DNA from 2 places in the Mesorhizobium sp. M0618 genome. Region 2 is predicted to be linked to the other one. Evidence: riboswitches for the same ligand, from Rfam matches in the RefSeq annotation. Region 2 holds a riboswitch; the other holds the start of a gene.
What was found. Region 2 has a riboswitch for cobalamin ahead of NKJ04_RS31015 (ABC transporter ATP-binding protein). Riboswitches for the same ligand answer to the same signal wherever they lie in the genome.
Positions count from the first base shown of each region.

Region 1: linked by a shared signal. The riboswitch ahead of NKJ04_RS08715 (DUF1636 family protein) and the one ahead of NKJ04_RS31015 (ABC transporter ATP-binding protein) in region 2 are both predicted to bind cobalamin.

Region 1 is NZ_JAMYQH010000006.1:30,960-36,876, forward strand. It holds gene NKJ04_RS08690 (NADH-quinone oxidoreductase subunit D) at 1-510, opposite strand, end outside; gene NKJ04_RS08695 (NADH-quinone oxidoreductase subunit C) at 511-1,113, opposite strand; gene NKJ04_RS08700 (NuoB/complex I 20 kDa subunit family protein) at 1,118-1,699, opposite strand; gene NKJ04_RS08705 (NADH-quinone oxidoreductase subunit A) at 1,690-2,055, opposite strand; gene NKJ04_RS08710 (winged helix-turn-helix domain-containing protein) at 2,388-3,587, shown strand; cobalamin riboswitch at 3,617-3,820, shown strand; gene NKJ04_RS08715 (DUF1636 family protein) at 3,859-4,287, shown strand; gene cobW (cobalamin biosynthesis protein CobW) at 4,290-5,327, shown strand; gene NKJ04_RS08725 (cobaltochelatase subunit CobN) at 5,346-5,917, shown strand, end outside.
Region 2 is NZ_JAMYQH010000044.1:34,017-39,933, forward strand. It holds partial or broken gene NKJ04_RS31005 (FecCD family ABC transporter permease) at 1-840, opposite strand, end outside; gene NKJ04_RS31010 (ABC transporter substrate-binding protein) at 976-1,923, opposite strand; gene NKJ04_RS31015 (ABC transporter ATP-binding protein) at 1,970-2,758, opposite strand; cobalamin riboswitch at 2,921-3,127, opposite strand; gene NKJ04_RS31020 (AraC family transcriptional regulator) at 3,422-4,255, shown strand; gene NKJ04_RS31025 (DSD1 family PLP-dependent enzyme) at 4,260-5,399, opposite strand; gene NKJ04_RS31030 (D-arabinono-1,4-lactone oxidase) at 5,399-5,917, opposite strand, start outside.

The sequences.
Region 1 (5,917 bases), on a different contig from region 2:
GACCAGCTTCTGCGGCAGGTCCTGATGGACGCCGCCGGGACGGAAATAGGCGGCATGCATGCGCGAACCGGAGGCGCGCTCATAGAACACCATCAGCTTTTCGCGCTCGACGAAGCCCCACAGCGGCGGCGTCAGCGCGCCGACGTCCATAGCCTGCGTCGTCACATTGAGGATGTGCGACATGATGCGGCCGATTTCGCAATAGAGCACGCGGATCAGCTGCCCGCGTTTCGGCACTTCGATGCCGAGCAGGCGCTCGGCGGCCAATGCGAAGGCGTGCTCCTGGTTCATCGGCGCGCAATAGTCGAGCCGGTCGAGATAAGGGATCGCCTGCAAATAGGTTTTGGCTTCGATCAGCTTTTCGGTACCGCGATGCAAGAGCCCGATATGCGGATCGACGCGATCGACGACTTCGCCGTCCAGTTCCAGCACAAGGCGCAAAACGCCGTGCGCCGCAGGGTGTTGCGGGCCGAAATTGATGTTGAAGTTGCGGACCGAAGTTTCAGCCATTTACTGCTTTGCCTTCTCGTCACCCGGCAGCACGTAATCCGTACCTTCCCACGGGGACAAAAAATCGAAATTGCGGAATTCCTGCTTGAGCTCGACCGGCTCATAGATGACGCGCTTGGCCTCGTCGTCGTAACGCACCTCGACGAATCCGGTCAGCGGGAAATCCTTGCGCAGCGGATGGCCTTCGAAACCGTAGTCGGTCAGCAGGCGACGCAGATCGGGATGGCCCGAAAACAGCACGCCGTAGAGATCGTAGGTCTCGCGCTCGAACCAGTCGGCGCCGGGGAACACGCCGGTGATCGACGGCACCATGGTTTCCTCGTCGGCCTGCACCTTGACGCGGATGCGCACATTCTGCTTCGGCGACAACAGGTGGTAGACGACGTCGAAGCGCTTGGCCCGCGACGGATAGTCGGCGCCGCAGACGTCGACGATCGAGATGAACTGGCAGCGCGCATCGTCGCGCAGGAAGGTCATCACCTCGACCACATCGCGTGGCTCGACTTGAACGGTGAGTTCGCCATAGGCAATCGCCGCGTCGTTCACGCGGCCGATCAGCTTCTCGCCGAGATATGTCGACAGTTCGCTCAGGGATGCGGTCATGGATTTACCGTTCGATCGTGCCGGTGCGGCGGATCTTCTTCTGCAGCAGAAGAATGCCGTAAAGCAACGCTTCGGCGCTCGGCGGGCAGCCGGGCACATAGATGTCGACCGGCACGATGCGGTCGCAGCCGCGCACCACCGAATAGGAATAATGGTAGTAGCCGCCGCCATTGGCGCAGGAGCCCATCGAGATGACGTAGCGCGGTTCCGGCATCTGGTCGTAGACCTTGCGCAGCGCCGGCGCCATCTTGTTGGTCAGCGTGCCGGCGACGATCATGATGTCGGACTGGCGCGGGGACGCACGCGGCGCGACGCCGAACCGCTCCGAATCATAGCGTGGCATCGAGGTGTGGATCATCTCGACCGCGCAGCAAGCGAGGCCGAACGTCATGAACATCAGCGACCCGCTGCGCGCCCAGGTGATGAGCGCCTCGGTCGAAGTGACCAAAAAGCCCTTGTCGGCCAACTCATTGTTGATCTCGAGGAAGAAGGGATCGTCCTCCCCCACCGGCCTGCCGGTGTTGGGATCGATAATACCCTTGGGCTTCGGCGCGACGAGGGTGCCTGAACTGTCGTTCAATCCCATTCCAGCGCTCCTTTTTTCCATTCATAGGCAAAGCCGATGGTCAGCACCGCCAAAAACACCATCATCGACCAGAAACCGAGCATGCCGATCTTCGAAAACGACACCGCCCACGGAAACAGGAAGGCCACTTCCAGGTCGAAGATGATGAACAGGATCGACACCAGGTAGAAGCGGATATCGAACTTCATGCGCGCGTCGTCGAACGAGTTGAAACCGCACTCGTAGGCGGAAAGCTTTTCGGGATCGGGATTGCGGTAGGCCACCAGGAAGGGTGCGGCCAGCAGCGCCAGGCCGACAACCAGCGCCACGCCTATGAACAGGACGATGGGCAGGTATGAGCTCAAGAGTGCGTTCATGCTCGGCTTTCCGTTGGTGCCAATCCACTTTGATTTACAGCACCGGACCCTAATGCGGAAGCGTGACAGTTTAACCGCTGAACCGTTTTAAGGGCCTATGCTGCAACGCGGCGAGGGTTAGCGCAGCACTTCCAGCGAAGCAAGTCAAACCTTGTTCAAAACACCGACCTGGACGGCATATCGCGGCAAACTGGTCCGATCCGCTCCTGTTTGATTTCCTTCGCTTTTCACTCCACTTTTCTCTCCTGACATGGATGCCGCCAAAACCCTGCTAGCATGGGTTGGAATCAGCCATTCGACCCTCGGTCAAAACACTTCAAAGTGATGCCTGCATGAAGGAAAAGATCTCGCTCCCCACGGCCCGTCGCATCGCGCTTGCCGCCCAGGGGTTTCTCGATCCCCGCCCGACCGGTACGCCCGACCGCCGGCATTTTGCTCGCACCCTCTCCCGCACCGGTCTGTTGCAGATCGATTCCGTCAGCGCGGTGGTGCGCGCTCATTATATGCCGCTCTATTCGCGCCTTGGCCCCTACCCGTTCTCGCTGCTCGACAACGCGGCCGTGACGCGCAAGCGCACGGTTTTCGAATACTGGGCGCACGAGGCCTCCTTCCTGCCGGTCGAGACATACCCGCTGATGCGCTGGCGCATGCAGCGCGCCGAGCGCGGCGAGGAAATGTATCTGGGGCTCGCCAAATGGGGCCGCGAACACGCTGCCTATATCGAAGAGATCTACCGTCAGGTCGCCGAGCGCGGCCCGATCGCCGCTTCCGCGCTGGAGGGCCAGAAAGGCTCGGGCGGCTGGTGGGGCTGGAGCCATGCCAAGCACGCCTTCGAATGGCTGTTCTGGGCCGGCCGCATCACCACGGCGCACCGTCGCGGGTTCGAGCGTTTTTATGACCTGCCCGAGCGCGTGCTGCCGCAGGCGGTCCTCGACCTGCCGGTGCCCACGCCCGAGGACGCGCACCGCGAATTGCTGCGCATTTCCGCCCGCGCCCACGGCGTGGGCACTTCAGGCGATTTGCGCGATTATTTCCGCCTGTCGCCGGCCGATATGAAAGGCCGATTGGAGGAACTGGTTGAAACGGGCGAGTTGCTGCCGGTGCGTGTCGAAGGCTGGGACAAGCCCGCCTATCTTCACAAAGACGCCCGTCTGCCCCGAAAGATCAAGGCCCGCGCCCTGCTGGCGCCGTTCGATCCGGTCGTCTTCGAGCGCTCGCGCACGGAGCGGCTGTTCGATTTCCATTACCGCATCGAGATCTACACGCCGGCCGACAAGCGGCAATACGGCTATTATGTCCTGCCGTTCCTGCTCGGCGACAGGATCGTGGCACGCGTCGACCTCAAGGCCGATCGCCCGGCCAGCATACTGCGCGTCCATGCGGCCTATGCGGAGGCTGGCGCGCCGCCTGAAACCGCTGCAGAGCTGTTCGAGGAATTGAAGCAGATGCAGGGCTGGCTCGGTCTCGAACGCATGGAAGTGACCCCGGCCGGCGATTTGGGTCCGGCGCTGGCCGACATCGCCATGTCGTAAGCTCGCGTTGACACCGCCGCCCGCAAAAGCCTAAATCCGGTTCAGATGGTCTCTTGCCCGCAACGGCAAGAGCTAAGAGGGAATGCGGTGCGGGGCAAAATCCCAAATCCGCGGCTGTCCCCGCAACTGTAAGCGAAGAGCCAAGGCCGAAAGCCACTGGGGAGTTCCCGGGAAGGCGGCTACCAAGGCGATGACCCGCGAGCCAGGAGACCTGCCGTCTGCGACTTTAGAATCCGATCGCCCGGCGGGTTTCCGGGCAAGGAGCCCGATCTTGGACCACGACAGCAGTTTTTCGGCTGGCACAGCGGATATCTCGTCCGGCCATGATGATGCCTTGGCCGGCGTCACCATCATCGTCTGCGCCTCCTGCCGCGATGAGACCGGCGCCGACGCTCATCCCCGCGCCGGCGAATTGCTGGCGGACGACACGCGCCGCGCCGCATCTGGCGACGACATCCGCATCCGCAGCGTCGAATGCCTCGGCAATTGCAAGCGGCGCCTCAGCGCCGCCATCCTGCGCGACGGCTGCTGGAGCTATGTCTTCGGCGACCTGACCACGACCGGCGGCGCCGACCTCGTGACAGGCGCCAAGCTCTTCGCCACCTCGAAGGACGGCCTGATTCCATGGCGCGGCCGCCCCGATAGCCTGAAGCGTGGCCTCGTTGCCCGCATCCCTCCCCTCGACCTGTTGAAGGACTGATCATGACTGCTTCCGTCTCGCGCGTTCCCTGCACCGTCGTCACCGGCTTCCTCGGCGCCGGCAAGACGACGCTGGTCCGCCATCTCCTGGAAAACGCCGGCGGCAAACGCATTGCCATCATCGTCAACGAATTCGGCGACATCGGCATCGACGGCGAGATTTTGAAGGGCTGCGGCATCGACACCTGCCCGGAGGAAAACATCGTCGAACTGGCCAATGGCTGCATCTGCTGCACCGTCGCCGACGATTTCGTGCCGGCGCTCGACAAGATCCTCGCGCTGACGCCGAGGGTCGACCACATCCTGATCGAAACCTCGGGCCTGGCGCTGCCCAAGCCGCTGGTCCAGGCCTTCCAGTGGCCGAGCGTGAAGAGCCGCGTCACAGTCGATGGCGTCATCGCCGTGGTCGACGGCCCGGCGCTGGCCGAAGGCCGCGTCGCCAACGACATGGACGCCTTGCAGGCGCAGCGCGCCGGGGACGAGACGCTCGACCATGACGATCCGGTGGAAGAAGTGTTCGAGGATCAGATCGCCTGCGCCGACCTGATCATCCTGTCGAAGAGCGACCTGATGGACGCCGCCGGCACCGCCCGCGCCAACGCCATCATCAACGAACATTCCGCCCGCGCGGTGAAGATCGTGCCGACGTCGCATGGCAAGGTCGATCCCTCCGTGCTACTCGGGCTCGGTCTCGCCGTCGAGGACGACATCGAAAACCGCAAGTCCCACCATGACGGCGCATTCGACCATGAGCATGACGACTTCGACACCTTCATCGTCGACATTGCCTCGATCGCCAATCCGGACGAGTTGGCAAAGCGCGTCGCCACCGTCGCCGAAGAAGAGAACGTGCTGCGCGTAAAAGGCTTCGTCGAGGTCGGCGGCAAGCCCATGCGGCTCTTGCTGCAGGCCGTCGGGCCGCGCGTCAATCATTACTATGACCGCGCCTGGACCGCGCAGGACGACCGCCGCTCGCGTCTCGTCGTCATCGGCCTGAAGGGGCTGAACCGCCCGGCGATCGAGCGTATACTCGCCGGCTGATCTCGGACACGGGTTGCGATGCACATCCTCACCACGACATCCGCCTCGCTCGACGACCTCGCCGAGCCGGTCGATCTGCGGCAGACGCCGGCGGATATCGTGGCCCTGTCCTTCACCGACAGCGACCTCGCCGGACTGGCGGCAGCCTGGAAGGCCGATGCCGGCCGCCTGCCCTCGATGCGGCTGGCTGCCCTGCGTGACCTGCGCCATCCCATGTCCGTCGACCTCTGGGTCGACAGCGTCACCCGCCACGCCAAGGTCATCCTCGTGCGCCTCCTCGGCGGCTACGACTGGTGGCGCTACGGCTGCGACCAGCTTGCCTCGACCGCTCGCGCACACGGCATAAAGCTGGCGCTGCTGCCCGGCGAATGCCGCGACGAGGATCTGCGCCTGATCGAAGCCTCGACGCTGCCGCGCCAGGAGCTCGATGGCCTGCTCGACTATTTCCGCGAGGGCGGCCCGGCGAATATGAGCGCGCTGGTGCGGAGGCTGGCGCGACTGGCTGGATCGGATGCGGACGTAGCAGAGCCGGTTCCAGTGCCGAAAGCCGGGTTTTATGAGCCAGGACTTGGGGTCGTTGGTGATCCTTC
Region 2 (5,917 bases):
AGCTGGCAACCAGGCGCAGGTGCAAGGGGCCCGCCAGCGGCCGCGACAGATGCGGGATCATCAGCCCGACGAAGCCGATGACGCCGGCGACCGAGACCAGGATCGCCGTCGAGAAGGCGGCGACGAGAAAGGTCATCCTTCGCATCCGCGCCACCGGCACGCCCAGGCTTTCGGCGGCGTTTTCGCCGGCCAGGAAGGCATCGAGCCTGCGATGGTTCCACAGCGCGTAAGCCAGAATGGTGCCTGCTCCCAGCGCGCCCAGCCAGATATTATCCCAGCGCGCCAGGCCAAGGCCCCCATGGTCCAGAACAGCACGGAGTGGGCGGCGCGCTGATCGCCGGCAAAGACAAGATAGTTGGTCAAGGCGGTGAACATGAAGGACACGGCAAGGCCGGCAAGGATCAGCCGCTCCGGGCCTTGCCCCCTCACCCGCGCAACCAGCAGCAGCACGACGCCGGCAGCCAATATGCCGCCGGTGAAGGCCGCGACCGGCAATGTCCAGATGCCGAAACTGTCGCCGAAGACGGTGATAACGGAAACCGCACCCGCGGCGGCGCCCGACGACAGGCCGAACAGGAACGGATCGGCGAGGTCGTTGCGGGTCACCGTCTGCAGCAGCGCACCGACGACGCCGAGGCCGGCGCCGACGCAGATGGCCAGGATCGTGCGCGGCAGCCGCAGGTCGACGACGATCTTGCCGACCGGTCCTGCCACGTCGTGCCCGCTGAAGCCGATTGCACGGCCAAGCGCGGCAACAACATCGGTCAACGGGATCAGTGTCGAACCATAGGCGATCGACAGCAGAGCGAGAGCGGCGATCGCCGCCGCTCCCACCAGCATGGCCAGTGCAAATGCCGGATGGCGCAAGCCTGGAAATGCGTCGCGTCTGTCAGGACGCGTGCGACGCACTTCCAGGATCTTTTGTTCATGCATGTCGTTGCCCCAAAACCGCTGCGCACTTTTGGGCGACAGGCATCAAAACGCTTCCGGATGCATGGCCTTGGCGATCTTGTCGATGGCTTCGATGTTGGCCGGTCCCGGCGTCAGTTCGGCATAGCGCAGGGCGACGAAGCGCTCGTTCTTGACCGCGTCCGTCTCCTTCATGGCCGGATGCGCCTTCAGGAAATCGAGCAGTTTCCTGTAGCCACCGCCATCCTGGTAATCGAGCAGGATGAGGAATTGCGGATTGCGCGACGCCACCGTTTCCCAGTCCGTATTGCCCCAACTGGTGTCCATGTCGGCTATGATGTTGTCGCCGCCGGCGGCTGATATCATGGCGCTGGGGATGGCGAATTTGCCTGCGGTGAACGGCTTGTCCTCGCCGGAATCATAGAGGAAGACCCGCGTTCCCTTGGCGTCGCCGACCTTGGCGGTGATGTCGGCGAGCCGCGTCTTCCAGCCGGAGACAAGCTTCTCAGCTTCGGCCTCCTTGCCGAAGATCTTGCCCAGCTTTTCGACGTCGCCATAGAGCAGGTCCATCGAGGCGGCGGGGCGGCTCTTGTCGAGATGGACGCAGCTTTCCGTCAGCACCAGCGTCTTGATGCCGTGCGGGGCAAGCGTATCGGGTGTCACCTCGCCGCCCGGCTTCATGCCATAATACCAGCCGGCGAAGAAGAAATCCGGCTCGACCGCGACGAGGTTTTCGAGCGTGGGGTATTTCGGCGCCAGTTCCGGGATCGAGCCCTGCTCGGCCTTGAATTCGGGACCGACCTTGTACCATCCGGAGATGCCGGTCAGGCCGACGATCGCCGGCTGCAGTTTCAGCGCGAAGGCCATCTCGGCCATGTTGAGATCCTGAATGACGGCACGCTTCGGCGGCGCGTCGAAGGTCAGCGGCTTGCCGCAGCTGTCGACGGTCACCGGGAAGGCCAGGGCTGTCGAGGCCAGCAGCGAGAAGGCAAGCGAAAAAGCGAGGCGTTTCAAGGGTTTTCTCCTGTGGACGGGATTGATCGATATGTGACGGCTTCAATCAGAATGGCGGCGCGGCACGGTTCGGCATCTCGAACACCGTCAGTTCGCGGTCTTCGGTCGGATGGCGCAGACGCAGCACATCGATGCCGAAAATCTCGCGAATCAGCTTTTGGGTCAGCGCTTCGCGCGGTGCGGCGAGCGCTTGCAGACGGGCATGGTTCATCACCGCCACCCTGGTGGCGAACGGTGCCACCAGCGCCAGATCGTGCAGCACCGCGATCACCGTCATCTCGAAGCCTGCGACGAGGTCGAGCAGTTCGCCGCGGGCGCGCGGGTCGAGATGGTTGGTCGGCTCGTCGAGAAACAGGATCTTTGGCTGCTGGGCGATGGCGCGGGCCAGTTGGGCGCGCTGGCGCTCGCCGCCCGACAGCGAGCCGATGGTGCGGCCAAGCAGCGGCAGCAGGCCGGTCCGGCGCAGCGCATCGACGACAATGTCACGCTCCTCGCTCCTGCGCCGTAGCCGAGCGTGCGGGACCCGGCCCAGCTCGACATAGTCGATCACCGCCAGCCGCGGATCGGGCTGGTCGGTCTGGCCGACAACGGCGATATGCAGCGCCCGCTCGGCGGCGGAAATCCCGTCCAGCCGGCGCCCGCCGAGGTTCACCTCGCCGGAACTCGGCCGCAGCATGCCCGACAGCATGCGCAGCAGCGTCGTCTTGCCCGCGCCGTTGGGACCGATGATGGCAAGGCGATCGCCAGCGGCCACCGAGAAGCTGACCGCCTGGACCAGATCCCGGCCATTCGCCATGGCGCAGAGGTCATGTGCTTCGAGAAGCGCTACGGTCATCGGCTGCCCGCCAGATTGCCGGGATGGCAAAGCGTGCACACGATGATGCGATGATCGATAGAGCCGTCCAACTTTCCGTCACTTTCCAAAACTGGCGACGGAAGGAAGCTGGCGAAGCGGCCGACAAGACCGGGATTCGCGTTTCCTCCCGGCACACCCCGTCCGGTCAACTCAGTGATGGCAGGTCTCCTGGCTCGCGGGTCGTTGCGCCATCCTGCCTTCCCAGCCTTGCCGGCCAGTGGCATTCACGGATTTTGCTCGCCGCTTACAGTTGCGGGGGCAGCCACGGCCTCGACCCCTGGGGATCTCACCGTGTTCCCTTTTCACCCCTCGCCTTTCGACTCGGGGACCATCACCGCTTCAGCGTAGATTTCCCCCAATCGCTTCGCAATGGATTTCTCGGACGGAGTGGTGGGCCGGCTAGGGAAAACATGCATTTCACGCTTTCGATATGTAATAACATTACGCTTTAGAGGATGCCGCCTGGCGCTGTCAAGCGAAGCCTGCCGAATTTGGCTCGTCGGCGGCAAGGGGCGCTCGACCGCTGTGCCATATCGGTGTGCGACTGTGACGGGATCGGTTCGATTGCGCGGGATGCGCAATTTCGATCAAACTGGCCGCGCCAGGAAACGGCAGGATGATCTGGCCAATGCGAGGAGCAAAATGAACCCGACCGAGAAAGCGCTGTGGTTCGTCGAAAGTCATCTGCCGGAGGCGATCTCGCTTGACGATGTCGCGCAAAGCAGCGGCGTGTCGCGTTTTCATGTGACGCGGGCTTTCGGCGCTGCCACGGGCCGCTCGGTGATGGGCTACATGCGCTCACGCCGGCTCACCGAGGCGGCGCGCAAGCTGGCCGGCGGGGCGCCCGACATTCTCTCCGTCGCGCTCGACGCCGGCTACAACTCGCATGAGGCGTTCACCCGTGCCTTCCGCGATCAGTTCGGCACCACGCCGGAACTGGTGCGCGCGCAAGGCACACTCGACAAGCTCGACCTCGTGGAGCCGATCCTGATGGACCAGTCCTTCCTCACCAATCTCGAACCACCGCGTTTCGAGACCAGCCGGCCGTTCCTGATCGCCGGCCTCGGCGAACGCTACAGCTGCGAAACCAGCGCCGCCATCCCGATGCAATGGCAGCGCTTCGGCCCCTATATCGGCAACATTCCGGGCGAGGCCGGCGATGTCGCCTATGGCGTCTGCGTCAACGGCGACGATGCCGGCAATTTCGACTACATCGCCGGCGTCGAAGTGTCTGATTTTTCCGACCTGCCCAAGGAATTCAGCCGGGTGCGGGTGCCGGCGCAGAAATATGCGGTCTTTGCCCACCGCGAACACATCTCGACCATTCGCCGGACGGTCAACACGATCTGGAACAAATGGCTGCCGGCTTCCGGCCACGAGATATCGGATGCGCCGGAATTCGAACGCTACGGCCCTGAGTTCGATCCACGCAGCGGCAATGGCGGGCTGGAGATCTGGATACCGGTGAGGGCGTAGTCGGTCAGGCCATCGGCAGCGCCGGCCAGCGATCGACTATCCCGCCGCCGGAAAACACAGCGATCGACCCGAACTGCTGCAGCACGGCTTCGCTCTGCGTCGGGCGCAGGAAGGCGTAGTCGCCGGGCTTTGCGGTCGCGTCGGCGGGCAAGCCCATGAATTGCTGGTTGGAGGACAGGCCGAGCAGCCCGTTCGCCTTCATGCCTTCGGGGAAGACCGGCTCGGCCATCCACTTGCCGCCATAGAGATAGCAGCCCTTGCGCGGGAAGCGGCCGAGCGCCTGCAGCAGGCGGGTGACGGCCGGCGGGCCAGGCAGCATCGGCTCGACCATTTTCAGGATCGGCGTGGCGATGAAGGCCGCCGGCTGGAAGCCGTCGAGGCCTGGCGTATCGAAATCACTGGGCAGCACAAAGGCCGAGCCCATCGAAACCTCGTTGGCCATGCCGCCATGATGAAGCAGTGCGGTCTTGCTGCCGCCGATGTTCAGGATACGGCGCTGGTCGGCGCCGAGACAGGCGACGAACGCCGAGGCCTGCGCCGACGCCTTGGCCAATGCCTTTGCCGGTCCGCCGAAAAGGCCGGGAATGAGCGGCGCATGCGCCTCGTAGGCCATGACGCCTTCGCAATGCAGCCGGGCCGGCAACGCGCTCAACGCCTTCGACAAGGCCTCAGGATTGGCGAACCCGCCGCGATGCAGCCCGACATCGATCTCGAAAGCGATGCGCAGGCCGATGCCGAGTTCGCCAGCGAGGGCGCCATATTCCGCCAGTCTCTCCTCGCTGTCGATCAGCCAGCAGACACGCGACCAGTCAACATTACCCTTCACCAGCGCAGCCCTTGCCGCATCGACAGGCATCGGCTTGCCATACAGCAGATCGGCATCCGGAAACGCCTTCAGCACCGCCTCGCTGATCGGCGGATGGAAGGTCATGACATGATTGGTGCCGAGCGCCTTGCCGATATGCGCAAGCAGCGGCAGGCAGGCGAGCGATTTGTCGACCAACCGCACAGCAAGGCCGGGGTCGAGCCTGTCTTTCACCAGGGCAATGTTGCTGTCCAGCCGGTCGCGATCGAGCAACAGGCAGGGCTGGAAGATGCCGGCGGTCTTCAGCGCATCCGAGAGGGTGGAAAAATAGGTGCTCATCATTCGATGCCGAACAGGCCGGCCATGTAGGGCGAGACGAAGCGGTTTTGCGGATCGATGTCGCGGCGCACCGCCATGGCGTCGTCCCAGCGCGCATAGAGCTTTTTCAGATCCGCCGCTTTCAGGCTGTGCATCTTGCCCCAATGCGGCCTGCCGCCATATCTGCGGAAGATCGGCTCTGCCGCCCGCATGAACGGCAGAGGATCGTTCGCTGCATCATGGTGGATGGCGATGGAGCAGGTCAGCCTGTTGTAGAATGGCGAAAGCCAGAACTGGTCCGGCGCGACCGAGCGCACCTCCATCGGGAAATAGACCTCGGGAAAGCGCTTCTCGGTCAGCTCGATGATCTCGGCCAGCGCCTTCGGCCCCTCCTCGAACGGCAAATGATATTCCATCTCGTTGAACTTGGTCTGCCGGTCGCTGGCATAGACGTTGAGCCAGTCCTGCACATAGTCCTCGGCGGGAAATCTGGCGGCCGCCGAACGGATCAGACGGCCACGCAGCGATGGCAGCCAGGC